3 regions of the Shewanella sp. 2_MG-2023 genome follow, and region 2 is predicted to be linked to each of the others. Evidence: predicted binding sites of a transcription regulator. Region 2 holds the regulator's gene; each other region holds the start of a gene.
The links. The regulator NrdR, encoded in region 2, represses ribonucleotide reductase genes. The targets are predictions, from matches to a motif close to AAACACNANATNTNGTGTTT.
Positions count from the first base shown of each region.

Region 1 (6,770 bases), on a different contig from region 2:
CTACTGTTTCTTTTTCTAAATCGGCTAATAATGAATGAGCCAATTTTTCCATGCGAATTTCTGTATAACGCATTGCTGCTGCAGAATCGCCATCAACTGAACCAAAGTTACCTTGGCCGTCAACAAGCGTATAACGCATAGAGAATGGCTGAGCCATACGTACGATTGTATCGTATACAGCAGAGTCACCATGTGGGTGATACTTACCGATTACGTCACCAACAACACGAGCTGATTTTTTATAAGGCTTATTAAAGTCGTTCTTTAATTCGTTCATTGCAAAAAGCACACGACGGTGAACCGGTTTTAAACCGTCACGAACGTCGGGTAATGCACGACCTACGATTACACTCATTGCATAATCTAAATAAGAATTTTTTAGTTCGTCTTCGATGTTAATTGGCGAAATTGATGATGCCAGATCAGTCATAAACTGCTCGTTCCCCTAAAATTAGCGCACAATAATTATTCCATTTTATTGTGTAGCTCAAAAACGTGATTTGGCATTCTAACACAGATATAAAAAGTGGCTAGACCCTAGGACAACGAAAAGTTAAAGCAAGTGAAAAACTGAATAAAAACAGCAAGAATAAGTCAATATTGTTTAGGTTTCTCTACTATTTAAATTACGAAAATGGTTTAACAAATATCGGATGTCCTTTTTATCTACAAATAGTGTTGAATATATAACCAACTAGAAATGAATCTTGTTTCATCTCACTATGTTTATTGCAACGGATGGTTATAATGCATGCAATAATCACTAATAAATCATGGGTCCTTGCAATGTCGAATCAAGAACACACCACTCAACAAAATGTTGATCATCAAGAAATCGAAAAATTTGCCAATATGGCTGAGTCTTGGTGGGATCCAAATGGTGACTTTAAACCTTTACATTTGCTGAACCCATTGCGATTAAATTATATCGACCAAACCTGTGGTGGTTTGTTTGGTAAAACAGTCGTTGATATTGGTTGCGGTGGTGGCATTTTGTCTGAAAGCATGGCAAAAATAGGCGCGAAAGTGACTGGGCTTGATATGGGTGAAGCCCAAATAGAAGTGGCAAAGCTGCATGCATTAGAAACAGGCGTGACAGTGGATTACGACACAATGACAGCTGAAGAGCATGCTGGTGCAAACCCTGCTAAATACGATGTTGTCACTTGTATGGAGATGCTTGAGCACGTCCCTGACCCATTATCTGTGATTCAAGCCTGTTGTGACATGGTAAAACCTGAAGGTTATGTGTTCTTCTCAACCATTAACCGCAATATGATGTCTTATATACAAGCCATTGTAGGTGCTGAATATGTATTAAAAATGCTGCCAGTCGGCACACACGATCACAGTAAGTTTATTAAACCATCTGAGTTAATAAATTTAGTGGATAAAACAGATTTAATTTGTCGTGATGCCCTAGGCATTACCCATAACCCATTATCGGGTGTATATAAGTACACTAATAAAGTTGACGTTAATTATATGATTGCCACTCAAAAAGTGGCTGACTAATTAATAGTTTTCATGGGTAGCATCAAATACGGTGCTGCCAGAGGCAAAATGCTTCGTTGGTAGAATTAGCTTTGACAAAGAGTGCTAATCCGTTTTGCTCATTGATAAAGTGTCGATTACGTATCTAAGGGATGTATGAATTCGATTAAAGCAGTGTTGTTTGATTTAGATGGTACTCTTGCTGATACCGCCCCAGATTTGATTCATGCATTAAATTTAAGCCTACAAGAACGCGGCATTGAGTCTAAAAGCGTTGATGAATTACGTTACTCAGCTTCTCATGGAAGTTTGGCACTGGTTAAAGCCGGAGTGCCACACCTTGATGAAGCATCTCAATTTGAAATTCAACAATCCTTATTGGCCTACTACAAACTAGTCAATGGTGAGAAAGCGAAATTATTTCAAGGGTTCGAAGCCTTCCTCACTTTATTAGATAGTCATAATATCCCATTTGGGATCGTAACTAATAAGCAAGCTAAGTTTACTCGCCCTCTAGTCTGTGCTTTAGGGCTGACTAAAAGGGCCAAAACGGTAATTAGCGGTGACTCAACTCAATATCCAAAACCACATACTGCGCCAATGCTATTAGCCGCTCAACAAATTGACTGTCTACCAGAGCAGATCTTATACCTTGGTGACGCTGAGCGTGACTTAGTCGCGGCAGAAAAAGCAGGTATGATTGGTGGGACGGCATTGTGGGGCTATTTGTCTGAATCTGATACACCGTCACAATGGCCAAGCCAACTTGAATTCGAATCAGTTCCTGCACTCCAGCAATACTTTCTAAATACTGTTCTCTAAACATTCTTCTCTAAAACTAGGGGGCTATTTAATTCGCTTACCGTATTTAAGACTATTTTTGACAGTGTTTTAATGAATTAAATAATACCAGTTTGGCTTAGCAAAACCTTTCTATAAAGATCAAACTATTTTTTCAACAAAACAATTGATCGCTGAATATTGTAGCGATCAAACCGAACTCGTTCTTCGTTCAAAATTTAACCTAACCTAATTATTCAAAGCGTAATTTGCGTTAGCAGGTTAGCTTTTACTAACTTGTTTCACTATACATAAGATATCCACAAGTTATTCAGTAAAATCTTGCTTGCAAAAGTACGCCAACCTCACTATCTTGTATGTATCAAATTTAAAAACACCATATCTTGTGTATGACATCACCACGAGACACTAGCTTAAAAAGCTCAGTATCTCGCTGTATCACTAGTATTTTTGTAAATTTAATGTTGTAAATGCTTTTGGATGATCGACTTACAAGGGAACGTAATGTGATTTATTGGCGATCGTAAGCAGTACGGTTAAACAAGATCCAAATAATAAATTACACCAATAAATATAGAACCAAGGTCTCTTTTTAATGAACAGCAATATGACAGTCACTAAACGTAGTGGCGAGCGCGAAACAATCGATTTAGACAAAATTCATCGCGTTATCGAATGGGCAGCAAAAGGACTGAATAACGTATCAGTCTCTGAAGTAGAATTACGATCACACCTGCAGTTTTTTGATGGTATTCCAACTGAAGCTATTCATGAAACTATTATTAAAGCCGCTGCGGATTTAATTTCTCCAGAATCGCCAGATTATCAATTTCTTGCTGCACGCTTAGCTGTTTTCCATCTTCGTAAAAAAGCCTTTGGCCAATTTGAGCCTCCAAAGTTAGTCGACCAAGTTAACCGTTTAGTAGAAATCGGTAAATACGATAAGCACATCGTTGAAGACTACACAGCTGAAGAATTAACCATTCTTGACGGCTATATGGATCATTGGCGTGATATGAACTTTTCATATGCTGCAGTTAAGCAGTTAGAAGGTAAGTATCTAGTACAAAACCGTGTGACTAACGAAATATACGAGAGTGCCCAGTTCCTTTATATTTTGGTCGCTGCATGTTTATTCGCTAAGTATCCAAAAGAAACCCGCCTTGACTACATCAAGCGCTTTTATGATGCGGTTTCTACTTTTAAGATTTCATTACCTACGCCGATTATGGCTGGTGTACGTACGCCGACTCGTCAGTTCAGCTCTTGTGTATTAATTGAATGTGATGACAGCTTAGATTCAATCAATGCTACAGCCTCTTCAATCGTTAAATACGTTAGCCAACGTGCTGGTATTGGTATTAACGCTGGGCGTATTCGTGCATTAGGAAGCCCAATTCGTGGTGGAGAAGCATTCCACACTGGTTGCTTACCATTTTACAAATATTTCCAAACAGCCGTTAAGTCATGTTCTCAAGGCGGTGTCCGTGGCGGTGCAGCAACCTTGTTCTACCCAATTTGGCATCTAGAAGTTGAATCTCTGCTGGTACTGAAAAATAACCGTGGTGTTGACGATAACCGTGTTCGTCACCTTGATTATGGTGTGCAATTAAACAAGCTGATGTATCAGCGTTTAATTAAGTCACAAAACATCAGCTTATTCAGCCCATCTGATGTCCCTGGTTTGTACGATGCATTCTTTGCTGACCAAGTTGAGTTTGAACGCCTTTATTTGCAGTATGAAGCTGACACTAGCATTCGTCGTAAAGAGATTAAAGCAGTTGAATTATTTTCACTAATGATGCAAGAACGTGCTTCCACTGGCCGTATCTACATTCAAAATGTTGACCATTGTAATACCCACAGCCCGTTTGATCCGAAAGTTGCACCAATCAAACAATCTAACCTTTGTTTAGAAATTGCCTTGCCAACTAAGCCAATGAAAAACATTGAAGATCCAAATGGTGAAATTGCCCTTTGTACTCTTTCAGCGCTAAACCTTGGCGCAATCAATGATTTATCAGAGCTAGAGCCTTTAGCTGATTTAGCCGTTCGTGCTTTGGATAACTTACTCGATTACCAAGATTACCCAATTATCTCTGCGCAACTTGGTTCAATGAATCGTCGTACGCTAGGTATAGGTGTAATTAACTTTGCAAATTACTTAGCAAAGAATGGCATGAAATATTCTGATGGCTCAGGTAACAACTTGACTCACAAAACCTTTGAAGCAATTCAATTCTACTTATTGAAAGCGTCAATGAACTTAGCCAAAGAGCAAGGTGCATGTCCGTTATTTAACGAAACGACTTATGCAGAAGGTATCTTGCCAATTGATACTTACAAACGTGACTTAGACAAAATCTGTGATGAACCATTACACATGGATTGGGAAGGATTACGTAGCGACATTAAAGAGTACGGTTTACGTAACTCAACGTTGTCAGCATTGATGCCTTCAGAAACCTCTTCGCAGATTTCTAACGCGACCAACGGTATTGAACCACCACGTGGATTAATCAGCGTTAAAGCAAGTAAAGACGGTCAGTTAAAGCAAGTAGTACCAGATTTTGATGAGCTTAAGCATCAGTACGAATTGCTTTGGAATATGCCGAACAATAACGGTTATTTAGAATTAGTCGGGATTATGCAGAAGTTTATCGACCAAGCAATTTCCGCCAACACTAACTACGACCCTACTCGCTTTGACGGTCAAAAAGTACCAATGCAAACCTTGCTTAAAGATTTGCTTACAGCCTACAAGTTAGGGGTAAAAACCCTTTACTATCACAACACTCGTGATGGTGCATCAGACAACTTAGACGACATTACTGTAGTCGAAAAAGAAGATGACGATTGTGCCGGCGGCGCTTGTAAAATTTAATCAATAATTAGCATATAATTGCGGGGGCTTTCCCCGCTTTTTTGGGATATATAAATGGCTTACTCTACTTTTTGTCAAACACCGAACAATCCAATGAACGAACCAATGTTCATGGGCCAATCAGTTAATGTTGCGCGTTACGATCAACAAAAATATGAAGTTTTTGAAAAGTTAATTGAAAAGCAATTATCTTTTTTCTGGCGCCCAGAAGAAGTAGATGTAAGTAAAGATAAAATCGATTATCAAAGTTTGCCTGAGCATGAAAAGCACATTTTCATCTCAAACCTTAAATACCAAACGTTACTTGATTCTATTCAAGGCCGTTCACCAAACGTTGCCCTTTTGCCGTTAGTGTCGTTACCTGAATTAGAAACTTGGATTGAAACTTGGTCATTCTCAGAAACCATTCACTCACGTTCGTATACCCATATTATTCGTAACATCGTTAACGATCCTTCGGTTGTATTTGACGATATCGTTGTGAACGAAGAAATTCTGAAACGTGCTGGTGATATTGCTCAGTACTATGATGACCTCATTGAGTTAACTCAAGTATTCAATCTGCATGGTGAAGGCACGCACACCATTAATGGTAAAGAGATAGCTGTTAGCTCTCGTATCCTTAAAAAATCACTTTACCTGTGCATGATGTCAGTCAACGCTTTAGAAGCGATTCGTTTCTATGTCAGTTTTGCCTGTTCATTTGCTTTCGCGGAACGTAAGTTGATGGAAGGTAATGCTAAGATTATTCGCTTAATTGCTCGCGATGAAGCATTGCACTTAAATAGTACGCAGCACATAGTGAATATCATGCAAGGTGGTAAAGATGATCCTGAAATGGGCGAAATCGCTAAAGAATGTCACGATCAAGCCTACGATATTTTTTATAAAGCGGCTGAACAAGAAAAAGAATGGGCACAATACCTATTCAAAGATGGTTCAATGATTGGCTTAAATGAACAAATTTTATGTCAGTATGTTGAGTACATAACCAACCAACGTATGAAAGCTGTTAACTTACCGCAACCCTACCCAGAGCAAACTAATCCACTACCTTGGATGAAAAACTGGTTAGAAAGTGACGCTGTTCAAGTAGCGCCGCAGGAAGTTGAAGTTTCATCATACTTAGTGGGACAGATTGACTCTGCAGTCGACAGTGATGAGTTCTCTGATTTTGACCTATAAGCACAATTTTAAAAAAGCGCCCATTGTCAGTTTAAATGGCGAACCAGTGTTGCTGTTCAACCAGCAGCAACACACACTACTTGAAGTATTAGAAACTAAAAAAGTAAATATTTTCTCTGAATGTAGAAATGGGTTTTGTGGCGCTTGTAAAACCAAGGTCAACAAAGGTAGCGTTCGTTACCTTACTAAGCCACTGATTGAGCTAAAACAAGATGAATGCTTACCTTGTTGCTGCGTACCTGATACAAATCTAGATCTAGATTTGACCACAGATGAGCCCAGTAACTTATATGTTCAACATAACAAGTCTGTGGTTTTCTTAGATTAAGCTAAGGTGAGTTGTCTCAAAAAAGCACTAACCTTTGGCTTTCTTTGCCTCATTAAACATTTTATCAACTTCACCAAA
Region 1 covers NZ_JAUOSO010000012.1:123,933-130,702, forward strand. Annotated here, with positions in the region: gene gyrA (DNA gyrase subunit A) at 1-430, opposite strand, end outside; gene ubiG (bifunctional 2-polyprenyl-6-hydroxyphenol methylase/3-demethylubiquinol 3-O-methyltransferase UbiG) at 787-1,515, shown strand; gene Q4600_RS13360 (HAD family hydrolase) at 1,651-2,316, shown strand; gene nrdA (class 1a ribonucleoside-diphosphate reductase subunit alpha) at 2,891-5,179, shown strand; gene nrdB (class Ia ribonucleoside-diphosphate reductase subunit beta) at 5,234-6,364, shown strand; gene yfaE (class I ribonucleotide reductase maintenance protein YfaE) at 6,339-6,692, shown strand; gene Q4600_RS13380 (LysR family transcriptional regulator) at 6,720-6,770, opposite strand, start outside.
Region 1: nrdA (class 1a ribonucleoside-diphosphate reductase subunit alpha) is a predicted target of NrdR. The motif match lies at 2,667-2,686, and genes of this name have one in related genera.

Region 2 (6,770 bases):
CGAAATGTCAGCAACGTATCCGTCAGCAAGGCATTGGACCACGGTTAAACACACACCGTTAGTGGCAATACTATCGCCTAATTTCACATCAGATAAATCCAGATGACCACTTGCTACGTTTAGGCGTATATCATCACCTTTACGCTCGATTTTTCTTAATGTGCCTAAGGCTTCAATAATGCCGGTAAACATAATGACTCACTTGTATTAATTTCGGTTCAATTTAATCAACTTGGCCAGTGCTTGCTTATGCCAGCAATTACAGCCTATTTAAGCAAGTTGATTCTGCTAGAGACTAAATATCATACGTTGATCTGCACCTATGCGGCGCGAATCGACTAATTGTAGCTCAGGAATTTGTTCCATACTTTGATAGTCATTCAGTTGTAATAAATTACGCCCGTGACTACCTAAAATTTTCATTGCTTGATAAAGGTAGAGTTCATCAGCAAGCTTTGCATCTAACACGCTACCCGCAAGGGATGCGCCTGATTCAATCAAAACTGAGTTGCATTGTTTACCTAAGTAAGTAAATAACGCATGTAAATCAACGCGTCCATCTTCATTTGCGGCAATAGTGATACAACTAACATGATTGTTAAATTTTTCTCTTACTTCTGCGGCGTAGTCGACACAAGAAACCAACAGGATAGGCGATGGGATATCAAATAATTTGAATTCACTTGTTAGCCTTGCGCGGCTATCTAAAATCACCCTTAGAGGTTGTTGTAGATCTGCGGCCGAAACTGAGTTTTTCAAGCTGCCAAGTTGTTCATAACGCACATTCAATGATGGGTCATCAGCCAATACCGTTTCAACGCCTGTCACTAAGGCACAATGACGAGCGCGAAGCTTTTGAACATCAGCGCGCGCATCAGGTCCAGTGATCCATTTGGAAACACCATTTGAAAGCGCTGTTTTGCCATCAATACTGGCTGCCAGTTTAATCGTAACTCTAGGCAGGCCCGTGGTCATTTTCTTGGTGAAGCCTAAGTTTAATAGCTTAGCTTGCTCAGTTAGCAAACCTATGTCGACTTGAATGCCCGCTTCTTTTAATAAACGGATTCCATTGCCAGCCACTTGTGGGTTCGCATCCACTTCAGCAATCACAACCCGTTTAACCCCTGCCTCGATTAAGGCTAAAGCACAGGGCGGCGTTCGGCCATAATGACTGCACGGTTCAAGGGTGACATAAGCAGTAGCCGATGATAGTTTTGTTTGATTTTGCTTCGTCTGTACATCTTGAAGCGCATGAATTTCAGCATGTGGGCCACCCGCTTTAATATGGTACCCCTGACCAATAATGTGATCGTTTACAGCAATGACACAGCCAACATTTGGATTTGGACGCGTGGTATAGCGCCCTTTCTCTGCCAATGAAATGGCAAGGCTCATCATTTCAACATCAACTACTGACCACTGAGACATAGACACCTACTTGAAATAGCCGCAGCAAATGGCCTCTGCGGTATAAAAAATGGAAACAGGAATTACTTTTGTAATTTAGCGATGGCTTCGCCAAACTGTGAAACGTCTTCAAAGGCGCGATAAACAGACGCAAAACGTATGTACGCTACTTTATCTAATACCATCAATTGTTCCATCATCAGGTTGCCAATCATTGCAGAGTCAATCTCGCGCTCACCTGTACCACGTAAGGTAGATTTAATCTTAGATAGTGCTTGTTCAATTTGATCAATCGATACCGGACGTTTTTCAACCGCACGCAGCATACCGCCACGTAGCTTATCTTCATCAAACGGTTGACGGGTGCCATCTTGTTTAATGACCCGTGGCATGACTAATTCTGCACCTTCAAAGGTGGTAAAGCGTTCATGGCACAATGTACATTCCCGACGACGACGGACTTGATGGCCATCAGCCACAAGACGAGAATCAATCACTTTGGTATCTGTCGCGCTACAAAATGGGCAATGCATATTCGCTCCTGAAATAAAAATAAAATGGCCGTAAGCACAAAGTACTTACAGCCATTAAAGTTTATCCTATTTACTTTATAAGGTTAACCTTATCATTAAGATTATCCTACTTAGTTCATATGGATGATATGTCTAAGCTGATGTTGAAATGCTTGCTAATATTATTAAACAACATACAAGCATCTTTGCTAGACAAAAATGCAGCAGTACTCCTGTTAACAGCACTGCCTGTAAACAGTATTACCCGTAAACAGGATACTTAGCACATAACTCAAGCACTTGGTTTTTAACGCGCTCGATTGTACCTTCATTAGTGATATCATCTAACACATCACACATCCAGTTAGTCAGCTCAACAGATTCAGTTTCAGTAAAACCACGACGGGTGATTGCTGGAGAACCAATACGTAAACCAGAAGTAACAAATGGTGAACGTGGGTCATTTGGTACTGAGTTTTTGTTAACAGTGATGTTAGCTTTACCTAGCGCAGCATCGGCATCTTTACCTGTCATATCTTTGCTGATTAGATCTAGCAAGAATAAGTGGTTGTCTGTACCACCAGAAACCACATCATAACCACGCTCAATGAAGGTTTTTGCCATCACTTTAGCATTCGCAACAACTTGCTCTTGGTAAGTGGTGAACTCAGGATCTAGTGCCTCTTTAAATGCAACCGCTTTAGCAGCAATAACGTGCATTAAAGGACCACCTTGGCCACCAGGGAATACTGCCGAATTTAACTTTTTGTAAATGTCTTCATCATTCACAGCTGAAAGGATCAAACCACCACGAGGACCAGCAAGCGTTTTATGAGTTGTCGTTGTAACGACGTGAGCGTGTGGCAGTGGATTCGGGTAGATACCTGCAGCAACAAGACCAGCAACGTGCGCCATATCGACAAATAAGTAAGCACCTACTTTGTCAGCGATTTCGCGGAATTTACCCCAATCGATAATACCTGAATAAGCAGAAAAACCAGCAATGATCATTTTTGGTTTATGTTCAACGGCTAAACGTTCAACTTCAGCGTAATCAATCTTACCTGTGGTTTCATCGATACCGTACTGAACAGCATTATATAACTTGCCAGAAAAGCTAACGTGAGAACCATGAGTCAAGTGACCACCATGGGCTAAACTCATACCTAAAACAGTATCACCACCTTGAAGCAGTGCCATGAAAACAGCTGAGTTTGCTTGAGAACCAGAATGTGGTTGTACGTTAGCGTATGTAGCGCCGAATAATTCTTTTGCACGAGAAATAGCTAACTCTTCTGCAATATCCACATGCTCACAACCACCGTAATAACGCTTACCAGGGTAACCTTCTGCATACTTGTTAGTTAGCTGTGAACCTTGAGCTTCAAGAACACGTGGGCTGGTATAGTTTTCTGATGCGATTAATTCAATGTGCTCTTCTTGGCGACGAGTCTCATCTTCAATTGCTGCAAATAGTTGTGGATCATAATCTGCGATATTCATAGCTTTCTTTAGCATTGCTCACTCCAGCTGTTAATTCTTATAGTAGGGTTGCGCGGTATGATACAGCGCAATTGATCACAATCCCAGCATTTGAAACATGAAATTACTTGCAATTCATTATGAGTACCATTTGCCATCTATAAATTTTCAGCTGCAGCAGCTTTCAGTAATTGTATTTCATAGAAAAATCCAAATTAACTCTTAGTTTCATAACCTTGTGACAATTTTAAGAAAACTCTTTTCTAAAATATTAATCAGCAAAATATTTAAGCTCTACAGCTCAATTTATCACAAAAACTAGATAGTCTAATCTATGATACAGGCAATGATTTATCGGCTAATATTGATAAGTAAAGTGAATACTACTGCGACTTTCTGTTTCATCATTTCGATTGGCAATGGCCAAGTTTTCAATTCCGGTTAATGTGCCACTTCGATCGATACGTTCATGGTGAATACTGATACTCATAGTATTCGTTAAAGGAACATCGAGATAAACTTCATACCTATCACGTGCATCTTTAAAATCTAGGTCACTGACGTTTGGATTCCAATCACTGCTTCGATTAAACTCATTATCATCTATAGAGTCCCAGCGTTGACTTTGAAACTTAACCCCGAGCAACAATTGTTTATAATTCGCCTCTAGTGCTAATTTGGCAGTATGGCCTAAAGCATATCCATAGCCACCTTCCCAAAGCACCGATTTTGTCCCCCAAAAATGGCCTCCATTTTGGCGATAATCTTTTGTTGCAAAGGGTTTCACCATACTAAAATCACCAAACAGGTCGCCTCTGATACTTATCGAAACATCATCAACAAACCATTGCGTTCCAGCAGATACACCAATCACATTGATTGCAGCGTAAAAATCTTCCTCTTCATCTTGACCCAGACTGCTATATTCCAGCCCCATGGATGGGCCAATAAACCAAGTCTGGCGTCTATTTTCAGAATCTAATATGGTATTAACATCGCTCGTCCAGCCACCTAAAAAAATCGAAGAATCCATTTGCCAATCTTCAATCCCTTCGTTAGAAACCCCCAGTTCCATGTTTAAATCGACCTGGCTAGGTGTCGCAGATAAAGCATCATATTTTCCTTGAACGCTATCAACACTCGCCTCTAATCCCAATATTAAAGAAGTCGTAGAAATATCAGCCTGCTTTTTGCTGGAGTACATTGCACCTGTATAGATGTTGAACGTATCCTTGGCGTATGTTCGATTAAACCGTTGTGGGTTATCATAACCAAACCAACCTTTAATGGTTTTAGCCGGATTAAAAACACTACTAAAAGCCGTTGGAACCCAACCTTGTTTTGAATCTAACATTTCAGATATTTGAAATAAGCTTTCACCCAATACTGCACCACCAAATGTTGTAACGATTTGATCATTCACACTTACCACTTCTTTATATTCAGCAAAGACTTCCCAGACTGCCGATGCGATAAAATTACCCGCCATAGATTCATAATAATTAAAGTTATAATTACGAAACGCTTGATAATACAGTGCGCCAGCATAGGTATGCCCCCAATTCATGCCTACCTTGTTGTCATCAAGTTTCCAAGCATCAGTTGTCACAATTCTATCTGCAAAATATTGCCCTGCATTGCCTTCAATTTCGTAATCAAAATCTCCTTCCATACTTTCTTCACTGGTCAGGTAAAGTACCTCGCCAATGACTAATACCGTAGAAATTTCAATTAATGCTCCCCACCAGTCTTTATCTATTAGCTCAGTATCTGTGATAAGAGTTTCACCTTTTTGTAAATCAGGCCCACTAATACTTCTAATGTCTTTTCCTGCAGTGATAGAGCTTATGACTAAACCTGATGGCTCATAATTAAGTTGATTAACTTCATTTGAATATGATTGATTAACTGCTGAATAAAAGGATTTATCTGAACTTTCATCTTTGCTGTTAATGGCGAAAACAGCGGTTGGTTGGTCTTTTTCAATGAATAAAGACCTGTATTCTTTTGCTTGGAGTTCTTGGGCATTAACTTGACTACACAAGCAGAATATTGAAACAGAAAACAACGAATTACATAGTAATATTCTCTTTAAAGCCTTCCTTTGTATCGTGCTCACTTTAATCCCTTAACATATTTTGAAAAATTAACCTGATATCACCAACAATCAGTGATTGTCCCTCTTTCTATCCATAAATCGGGTTGTTACAACTATGTTGTAGACGATTATTACTTTATTCGGTTGTTTTTGTTAAGTAGTTTTTTGACCTATCGGTGTGGAATAAACCTTCAATGACAAAAGTTCGATTTTCAGTTACGGCGAGATTGAAGTAGAATTAATTAAATTTCCTAGTCCGAATCTTAGTCAAAGAGATATAAATATGGCTCAGTTTGTATATAGCATGCTTAGAGTGGGCAAGATTGTTCCACCTAAAAAACAAATCCTTAAAGATATTTCCCTTAGTTTTTTTCCTGGCGCCAAGATTGGTGTTCTGGGTTTAAACGGTTCAGGTAAATCTACTCTGCTTAGAATCATGGCAGGGTTAGATACTGAAATCGAAGGTGAAGCTCGCCCGATGCAAGATTTAAAAATCGGCTACCTTCCTCAAGAACCTAAGCTGGATGAATCTCAAACCGTCCGTGAGGCTATCGAAGAAGCCGTAAGCGAAGCTAAAAATGCGCTTACACGTTTAGATGAAGTGTATGCACTTTATGCTGAACCAGATGCCGATTTTGATGCGCTTGCAAAAGAGCAAGGGCAGCTTGAAGCAATTATTCAATCTCAAGATGCTCATAACCTTGATGTGGTATTAGATAGAGCAGCCAATGCACTGCGTCTGCCTGATTGGGATGAAAAAATCGAAGTACTTTCGGGTGGTGAACGTCGCCGTGTCGCGATTTGTCGCTTACTACTTGAAAAGCCAGACATGTTGCTTCTCGATGAACCAACCAACCACTTGGATGCTGAATCAGTCGCTTGGCTTGAACGTTTCTTACAAGACTATACTGGCACCGTTGTGGCTATTACCCATGATAGATATTTCTTGGATAATGCTGCAGGTTGGATTTTAGAACTCGACCGTGGTGAAGGTATTCCTTGGGAAGGTAACTACTCATCTTGGTTAGAGCAAAAAGATGCTCGTCTACAACAAGAATCTTCCACAGAAAGTGCGCGCCAGAAAACCATTCAAAAAGAATTAGAATGGGTACGACAAGGTTCAAAAGGTCGTCAATCAAAAGGCAAGGCCCGTATGGCTCGCTTTGAAGAGTTGAACACCAATGATTACCAAAAACGAAATGAAACCAATGAGTTATTCATTCCTCCTGGGCCACGCTTAGGTGATAAGGTTATTGAAGTAAATAACCTGA
Region 2 covers NZ_JAUOSO010000003.1:35,043-41,812, forward strand. Annotated here, with positions in the region: gene Q4600_RS04120 (riboflavin synthase) at 1-192, opposite strand, end outside; gene ribD (bifunctional diaminohydroxyphosphoribosylaminopyrimidine deaminase/5-amino-6-(5-phosphoribosylamino)uracil reductase RibD) at 289-1,434, opposite strand; gene nrdR (transcriptional regulator NrdR) at 1,491-1,940, opposite strand; gene glyA (serine hydroxymethyltransferase) at 2,181-3,437, opposite strand; gene Q4600_RS04140 (DUF3943 domain-containing protein) at 3,760-5,520, opposite strand; gene ettA (energy-dependent translational throttle protein EttA) at 5,783-6,770, shown strand, end outside.

Region 3 (6,770 bases), on a different contig from region 2:
TGGGTAATCTTAAGGTGAGAATATGATCGTCTGACTCTTCAATATCAAACGCAAACGGAATGTTCACTACAGCAGCATTCTGCCCAGAGGTGCGATATATACCGCTGCCAATGTAATTTGCAAAAGCATAATGAGAGAGATCGGGATTTTTCGACTCACCAGCATAGCTTTGAGACGGGGTAAAAAAACTAACAAAAAGCGCTGCAAGAATAGTTGCAACGCTTTTAAGATGAATAAAGCGACACGCTTTCAATATTGATAACCCATATGTTTTAAGCAACTCTTATCATGTCTCTAATAAGCGACGAAAGAGGTCTAGGCTAAAGCATCAACCGTTATTTATCTTCTTCGATAAAATGATGTTCTGTCATCATATGACCTAACTGGGTTGATTTAGTTTTTAAATAATCTTCATTGTAACGGTTTTTACCCACTTGCAAAGGCACTCTTTCAGCAACTTCAATGCCCATCGATTGCATCGCTTTGACTTTACGTGGATTATTCGTCATAAGCTTAACCTTGCTTACGCTAATTTGCGCTAACATAGGCTCGACCATATCGTACTTACGCATGTCAGCTTCAAAGCCTAAACGCTCATTCGCTTCAACCGTGTTAGCACCTTGGTCTTGTAACTCATAAGCACGGATTTTGTTAAGTAACCCAATACCACGTCCTTCTTGACGTAGGTAAAGAATAAACCCTTGACCATTTTCAGCGATATTTTGCATTGCTGTTTGCAGTTGGAAACCACAATCGCAACGTAAACTAAATAAAGCATCACCAGTTAGACATTCTGAATGAATTCGGCCTAACATAGGCTCGGTGGCATTAAGCTCACCATAAGTTAACGCCACATGCTCTTTGCCAGTTTCTGTATCTTCAAAACCATGCATAGCAAATACGCCCCAAGGCGTAGGTAACTTAGAAGTGGCGATATATTTAATCGACATGGATAAACCTTTAAGACAACGCTCAATCCTTGAGACTTTTCATCCTTGAACTGACTTTTATGTCATGACTATTTCGAATACTGGACTAGAATTTTGCTGGAGCAAATCCTGTGACAACAGTGATATTCATTTCACGGCCCATAGCAGTCATTGGGTGAACAACTACAAGTCCTTTTACTGATTTTTTAAGCTTGCCCATATCAGCTTGTTCAGCTTTAGTCAGTGCACGGTTGAATTTTAAGCCTTTAACTTCTTGACCTTGCTTATTCAATTGACGTGATTGCTGATTTTTCAAGCTCGCAATACGTTTAGTGACTGTGGCAATTTCTTTCTTAAACTGCATGATAATGACTTTGTCTTCACGCGCTTCTGCGGCAGCAAGCTTACGACGAAACTTCTCTGCTTTATCATTTAATGCTTGCAGTTCTTCTTTTAAATTCATTTCTTTACCTTAAATTCTTTCATGTTATCGATAGCAATGAGTTGTTTTGATATCGAACAACACTTTTTCGAACGCAAATTATATACCTAAAGGGGTTAAATTAGCTAACTTGAAAACTTGTTACAGCGCATAAATTTATCATTTCATCACTGCTATGGGAGTTTCATTGTCTGATGGCTATAAATTGAACTTTGATTACTATACTGTTTTTATAACATTCAAGTTGAAGCGAGGCTAAAACAACAACGTAATTATTGGCGAGGACAACTCTGATTGTTCGTGTCGCAGTTATTGAAGTTGTTAAATAAGAGCATTAAAAATGAGTTTTAAAAGCTCGCTCATGACAATTAACAAGCCAATACCAAAAGTTAACCAACAGCAATAAGCGAACTCATGTCATGGATAACTTGGTTTGAACTACCCCGCCATTTAAGGCTTGGATCAGCTAAATCTTGTTCAAATTTTCCATCAACCAATACGTCAACATACGACAATATTTGTTGCTGTTTCAGTGACATCTCATCCAGTTTATAACCACTCCAAAGCCAAATATCTTTATCAGGGCATTCAGCTTTAACTCGTTTAACCAAAGACAAGATAGCGGTTAAGTTTGCAGGGAATAATGGGTCGCCGCCTGACAAAGATAATCCACGACGTTTGATTCTAGTGTCATTTAAATCAGCAATGATTTGATCTTCCATTGGCTTATCCACTTCATGACCTGAACGCGGATCCCAAGTCGATTGGTTATAACAACCGCGACATTGATGTTCGCAACCCGATACAAACAAAGTGCAGCGCGTTCCGGGACCGTTTATCACATCGACTGGATAATACTGATGAAAATTCATAACACTTACCTTTCAAATAAATAAGGCGCTAATCAGCGCCTTATTTGATTCTATGTTAACTCAATGACGCGACTAGATATGCTTAACGCGGCGCTTCACTTCTTCTTGTTTACCATAGTTAAACGGTCTTGCATCAGGGCTACCTAAATAACCACATACACGACGTGTTACAGATACACGGCTTGGTTCATGGTTGCCACATTTAGGACACACAAACCCTTTACTAGTACAGTTAAACTCGCCTACAAAACCACAGTCATAACACTCATCAATCGGTGTGTTAGTGCCGTAATATGGCACACGGCTATAGCTGTAATCCCAAACGTTCTCTAATGCTTCAATGTTGTGTTGCATGTTAGGGAACTCACCGTAACAAATAAAGCCACCGTTAGTGATTTCTGGGTACGGTAATTCAAAATCAATTTTATCGTATGGGTTAACTTTCTTTTCAACATCTAAATGGAAGCTATTGGTGTAATAACCTTTATCAGTCACACCTTCAACCACACCAAACTGTTTTGCATCTAACTGACAGAAACGGCTACACAAGTTCTCACTTGGTGTACTGTATAAGCTAAAGCCATAACCCGTTTCTGCTTTCCATGATTCTGTAGCACGCTTCATCACATTGATAATTTCAACAGCTTTAGTGCGTAAAAGCTCACTGTCGAATACATGCTCTTCTGTGCCATATAATGCATTAATCGTTTCATGAAGACCGATGTAGCCTAATGAAATAGACGCACGGCCATTTTTGAAAATTTCAGAAATATCATCATCCGCTTTTAAGCGAACACCACAAGCACCTTCCATATAAAGAATTGGCGCAACACGTGCTTTAACTCCAACAAGACGAGCAATGCGGGTATCTAATGCTTTACGAGCCAATGTCATTCTTTCATCAAGTAAGGCGAAGAATGCTTTTTCATCGCCTTTAGCTTCTATGGCAATTCTTGGTAGGTTAAGACTAACCACACCTAAGTTGTTACGGCCTTCATGGATAAGCTCGCCATTTTCTTCGTAAGTGCCTAAGAAAGAACGACAACCCATAGGAGTTTTGAATGAACCCGTAACACGCTCAACTTGTTCATAGTTAAGAATGTCTGGATACATGCGCATTGTTGCGCATTCTAAAGCCAGCTTCTTCACATCGTAATTACTATCAGTCGCTTTATGGTTAACACCATCACGAATGGCGAACACAAGCTTAGGGAATACAGCAGTTTTACGGTTTTTACCTAAACCTGCCATACGCACAGTAAGAATCGACTTTTGAATTAAACGTGATTCCCAGCTTGTGCCTAAACCAAATCCAAAAGTTACAAATGGCGTTTGACCATTTGCAGTATGCAATGTGTTCACTTCATACTCTAAAGACTGGAATGCGTCATGACATTCTTTTTCAGTTTGCGCCATGGCAAAAGCTTCAACATCGCTTACGCCCCACTCTTTACCAATCACTAATTGCTTTTGGTAACTTTTTTGCACAAACTCAGCTAACACTTCGTCAATGCGGTTAATCGTGGTGCCGCCATAGATGTGGCTAGCCACTTGAGCAATAATCTGCGCTGTCACAGCGGTCGCTGTTGAAATTGATTTTGGTGTATCAATCTCAGCATTACCCATTTTAAAGCCATGGGTCATCATGCCCGCTAAATCAATCAGCATGCAGTTAAACATTGGGAAAAAAGGTGCGTAATCTAAATCATGGTAATGCAGTTGGCCTGATTCATGAGCAGCCACAATATCTTTTGGTAATAGGTGCGATTTAGCATAATGCTTAGCCACAATACCGGCTAATAAGTCACGTTGTGTTGGAATCACTTTCGCGTCTTTATTGGCATTTTCATTTAGAATAGAGCTGTCGCTTTGTTCAACTAAACCACGAATTTCGCAGTTAAGTTTACTTTTTGCTTCACGACAAATATCGCGATCATGGCGATACTCAATATAATGACGAGCCACTTCTTTGTGAGGCCCTTCCATTAATAAGTTTTCTACCAGACCTTGTAGGTGGTGAATGTCAACTTCTTGCTTGTCTGAGACTTGATCTCTAATCACACAAGCAACAGTTTCAGCGTAATCACTATCAGCACTACCTGTAGCAGTTTCCATCGCAGCAACAATGGCATCCTTAATTCTAGACTCATCAAATAAAGTCCGACAACCGTCCCTTTTAATTACTACAGGCATTACTTTTACTCCATTTATGCACAGGATATAAACACTATATATCCACAACAAAAAACCAATAAACACTAGATATGGTGTATTAAGCAATAATGGAGACTAGAAATCTATGATCTAGATCATATTTAACTGACGAGGTGAGAAATGAAAAATATTACTGCCAAGCTCTGCACTGTTTAGACAGACAAAGCTTGACCATGGAATTGAAAACCGTTATCGGCCTAATGCAGAGTTGATTAAATGCGCAGTTTGACGAACAGATTGTCTGCCAGCTTCTATCGCTTCAGCTGCACGGTGAAACTCCATCGTACCGATATCTGCTAACTGTGGCACTAAACACACATCGGGGGGATCGCCCATTAACCGTGCGCGTTTATGGCGTTGTTCTAAAATGTCCATTGACTGAGACATCACAGCAATCATCCCAGGGTGTGATTTAGTCGACATAGAAAACTTTTCAGACAAACCTGCGATGTACTCTTTACCCTTACCTAAAATATCCATAAAAGCGGACTCTGGTTCAGCGCCTTCTTGCTGCTGCTTTTCTAGTGCAGTCGGAGCTCGGCTTTTCATCTGCTGTGGCAACATGTGCATGCTATTACGGCGGTGACCATTTAAATCAACGGCAATCACCACATCAACATCCATTGCACGGCACATTGATACAGGAACAGGATTCACCACAGCACCATCAACTAACCAACGATCTTGTAATTGCACTGGCGGTAAAAAGCCTGGCATTGAGCAAGAAGCTCTGACAGCATGGCGTAAATCACCTTCTTTAAACCAAATTTCTTGACCTGAATATAAATCAGTCGCTACCGCCGAAAAAGGTTTTTTCAGTTGCTCAATACTTAGCTCACCAATACGACCAGCCAAAACATCAAACACCTTCTCACCACTAATTAAACCGCCTTTGCGCCAGCTTAAATCCATTAGACCAAGTACATCCCAGCTTGAAAAACCTCGAACCCAACCTTCTAACTCATCGAGATGATCATTGGCGTACGCTGCACCGACCAATGCCCCTACTGAACAACCGGCCACTTTATCTGGATGCACACCCATTTCAGCAAGTTCTTTTAATACCCCAATGTGGGCCCAACCTTTAGCCGCACCACTGCCTAACGCTACACCAATTCGTAATTGTTTAGTGTTAGGCTGATCCTTGGGTACATCTGACATGTTTGTTTACATCCTTAAAAATACATTGAAATTAAAATGCTAATACTCAGCATAACTGAGGCTTAAGCTGTTGGCTATCTCAGGCTTACACGTTATAATATCTGGCTATCATTTTTTAGGGGATTTACCTTTGTTATTTACCGATTTTTCTTTAGACAAACGCTTACTTGAAAGTCTAAAGCATATGGGCATTTCTGAGCCAACTGAAATTCAGCAGCAAGCCCTGCCGATTGCCCTAGCGGGTAAAGATTTAATGGCATCTTCAAAAACCGGTTCAGGTAAAACCCTGGCATTTTTATTACCTGCTTTGCAGCGCGTAATATCAACAAAGGCCTTATCTAAAAAAGATCCGCGTGTGCTCATATTACTGCCGACTCGAGAACTTGCCCAACAAGTTTATGGTCAACTGCGTTTATTGGTGGCAAACACACAATATAAAGCAGTGAGCATTTTAGGCGGCGAAAACTTTAACGATCAAGCAAAGTCATTATCTCGTGACCCACATTTTATTGTGGCAACGCCTGGTCGTATTGCAGATCATCTAGCACAACGTCACCTGTACCTTAATGGACTAGAATTGCTAATTCTTGATGAAGCCGATCGCATGCTTGATTTAGGTTTTGCGCCGCAATTAAAAGCCATCAATGAAGCAGCCGACCACAAACGCAGACAAACACTGATGTTTTCAGCAACGCTTGATCACGATCATATCAATGATATCGCGGCAACCTTATTGAAAACACCAAGTCATGTCGCTATTGGTGCATCACATAACGAACATAAAGACATTAACCAGCGCGTGTTCTTGGTTGATCACTTAGATCATAAACAAGCGCTACTACAACATGTGTTGAAAAATGAACAACACAAGCAGGTGATAATTTTCACTGCGACCCGCTCTGATACCGATAGATTAGCTAAACTGCTTGCAGAAGAAGGTTTAGAAACGGCGGCATTAAGTGGTGACTTAAATCAATCTGCCCGTAATCAGATTATGGATAAATTCAGCCGTGGCCAACAAAAAATTTTGGTGACCACTGACGTTGCATCGCGCGGGTTAGATTTATTAAACGTGTCATTAGTGATTAACTTTGACATGCCAAAATTTGCCGAAGAGTATGTTCACCGCATTGGCCGAACTGGCCGAGCTGG
Region 3 covers NZ_JAUOSO010000008.1:135,564-142,333, reverse strand. Annotated here, with positions in the region: gene Q4600_RS10100 (hypothetical protein) at 1-253, opposite strand, end outside; gene ribA (GTP cyclohydrolase II) at 336-950, opposite strand; gene Q4600_RS10090 (YibL family ribosome-associated protein) at 1,036-1,392, opposite strand; gene nrdG (anaerobic ribonucleoside-triphosphate reductase-activating protein) at 1,761-2,243, opposite strand; gene nrdD (anaerobic ribonucleoside-triphosphate reductase) at 2,316-4,436, opposite strand; gene rssA (patatin-like phospholipase RssA) at 4,647-5,618, opposite strand; gene Q4600_RS10070 (DEAD/DEAH box helicase) at 5,749-6,770, shown strand, end outside.
Region 3: nrdD (anaerobic ribonucleoside-triphosphate reductase) is a predicted target of NrdR. The motif match lies at 4,497-4,516, and genes of this name have one in related genera.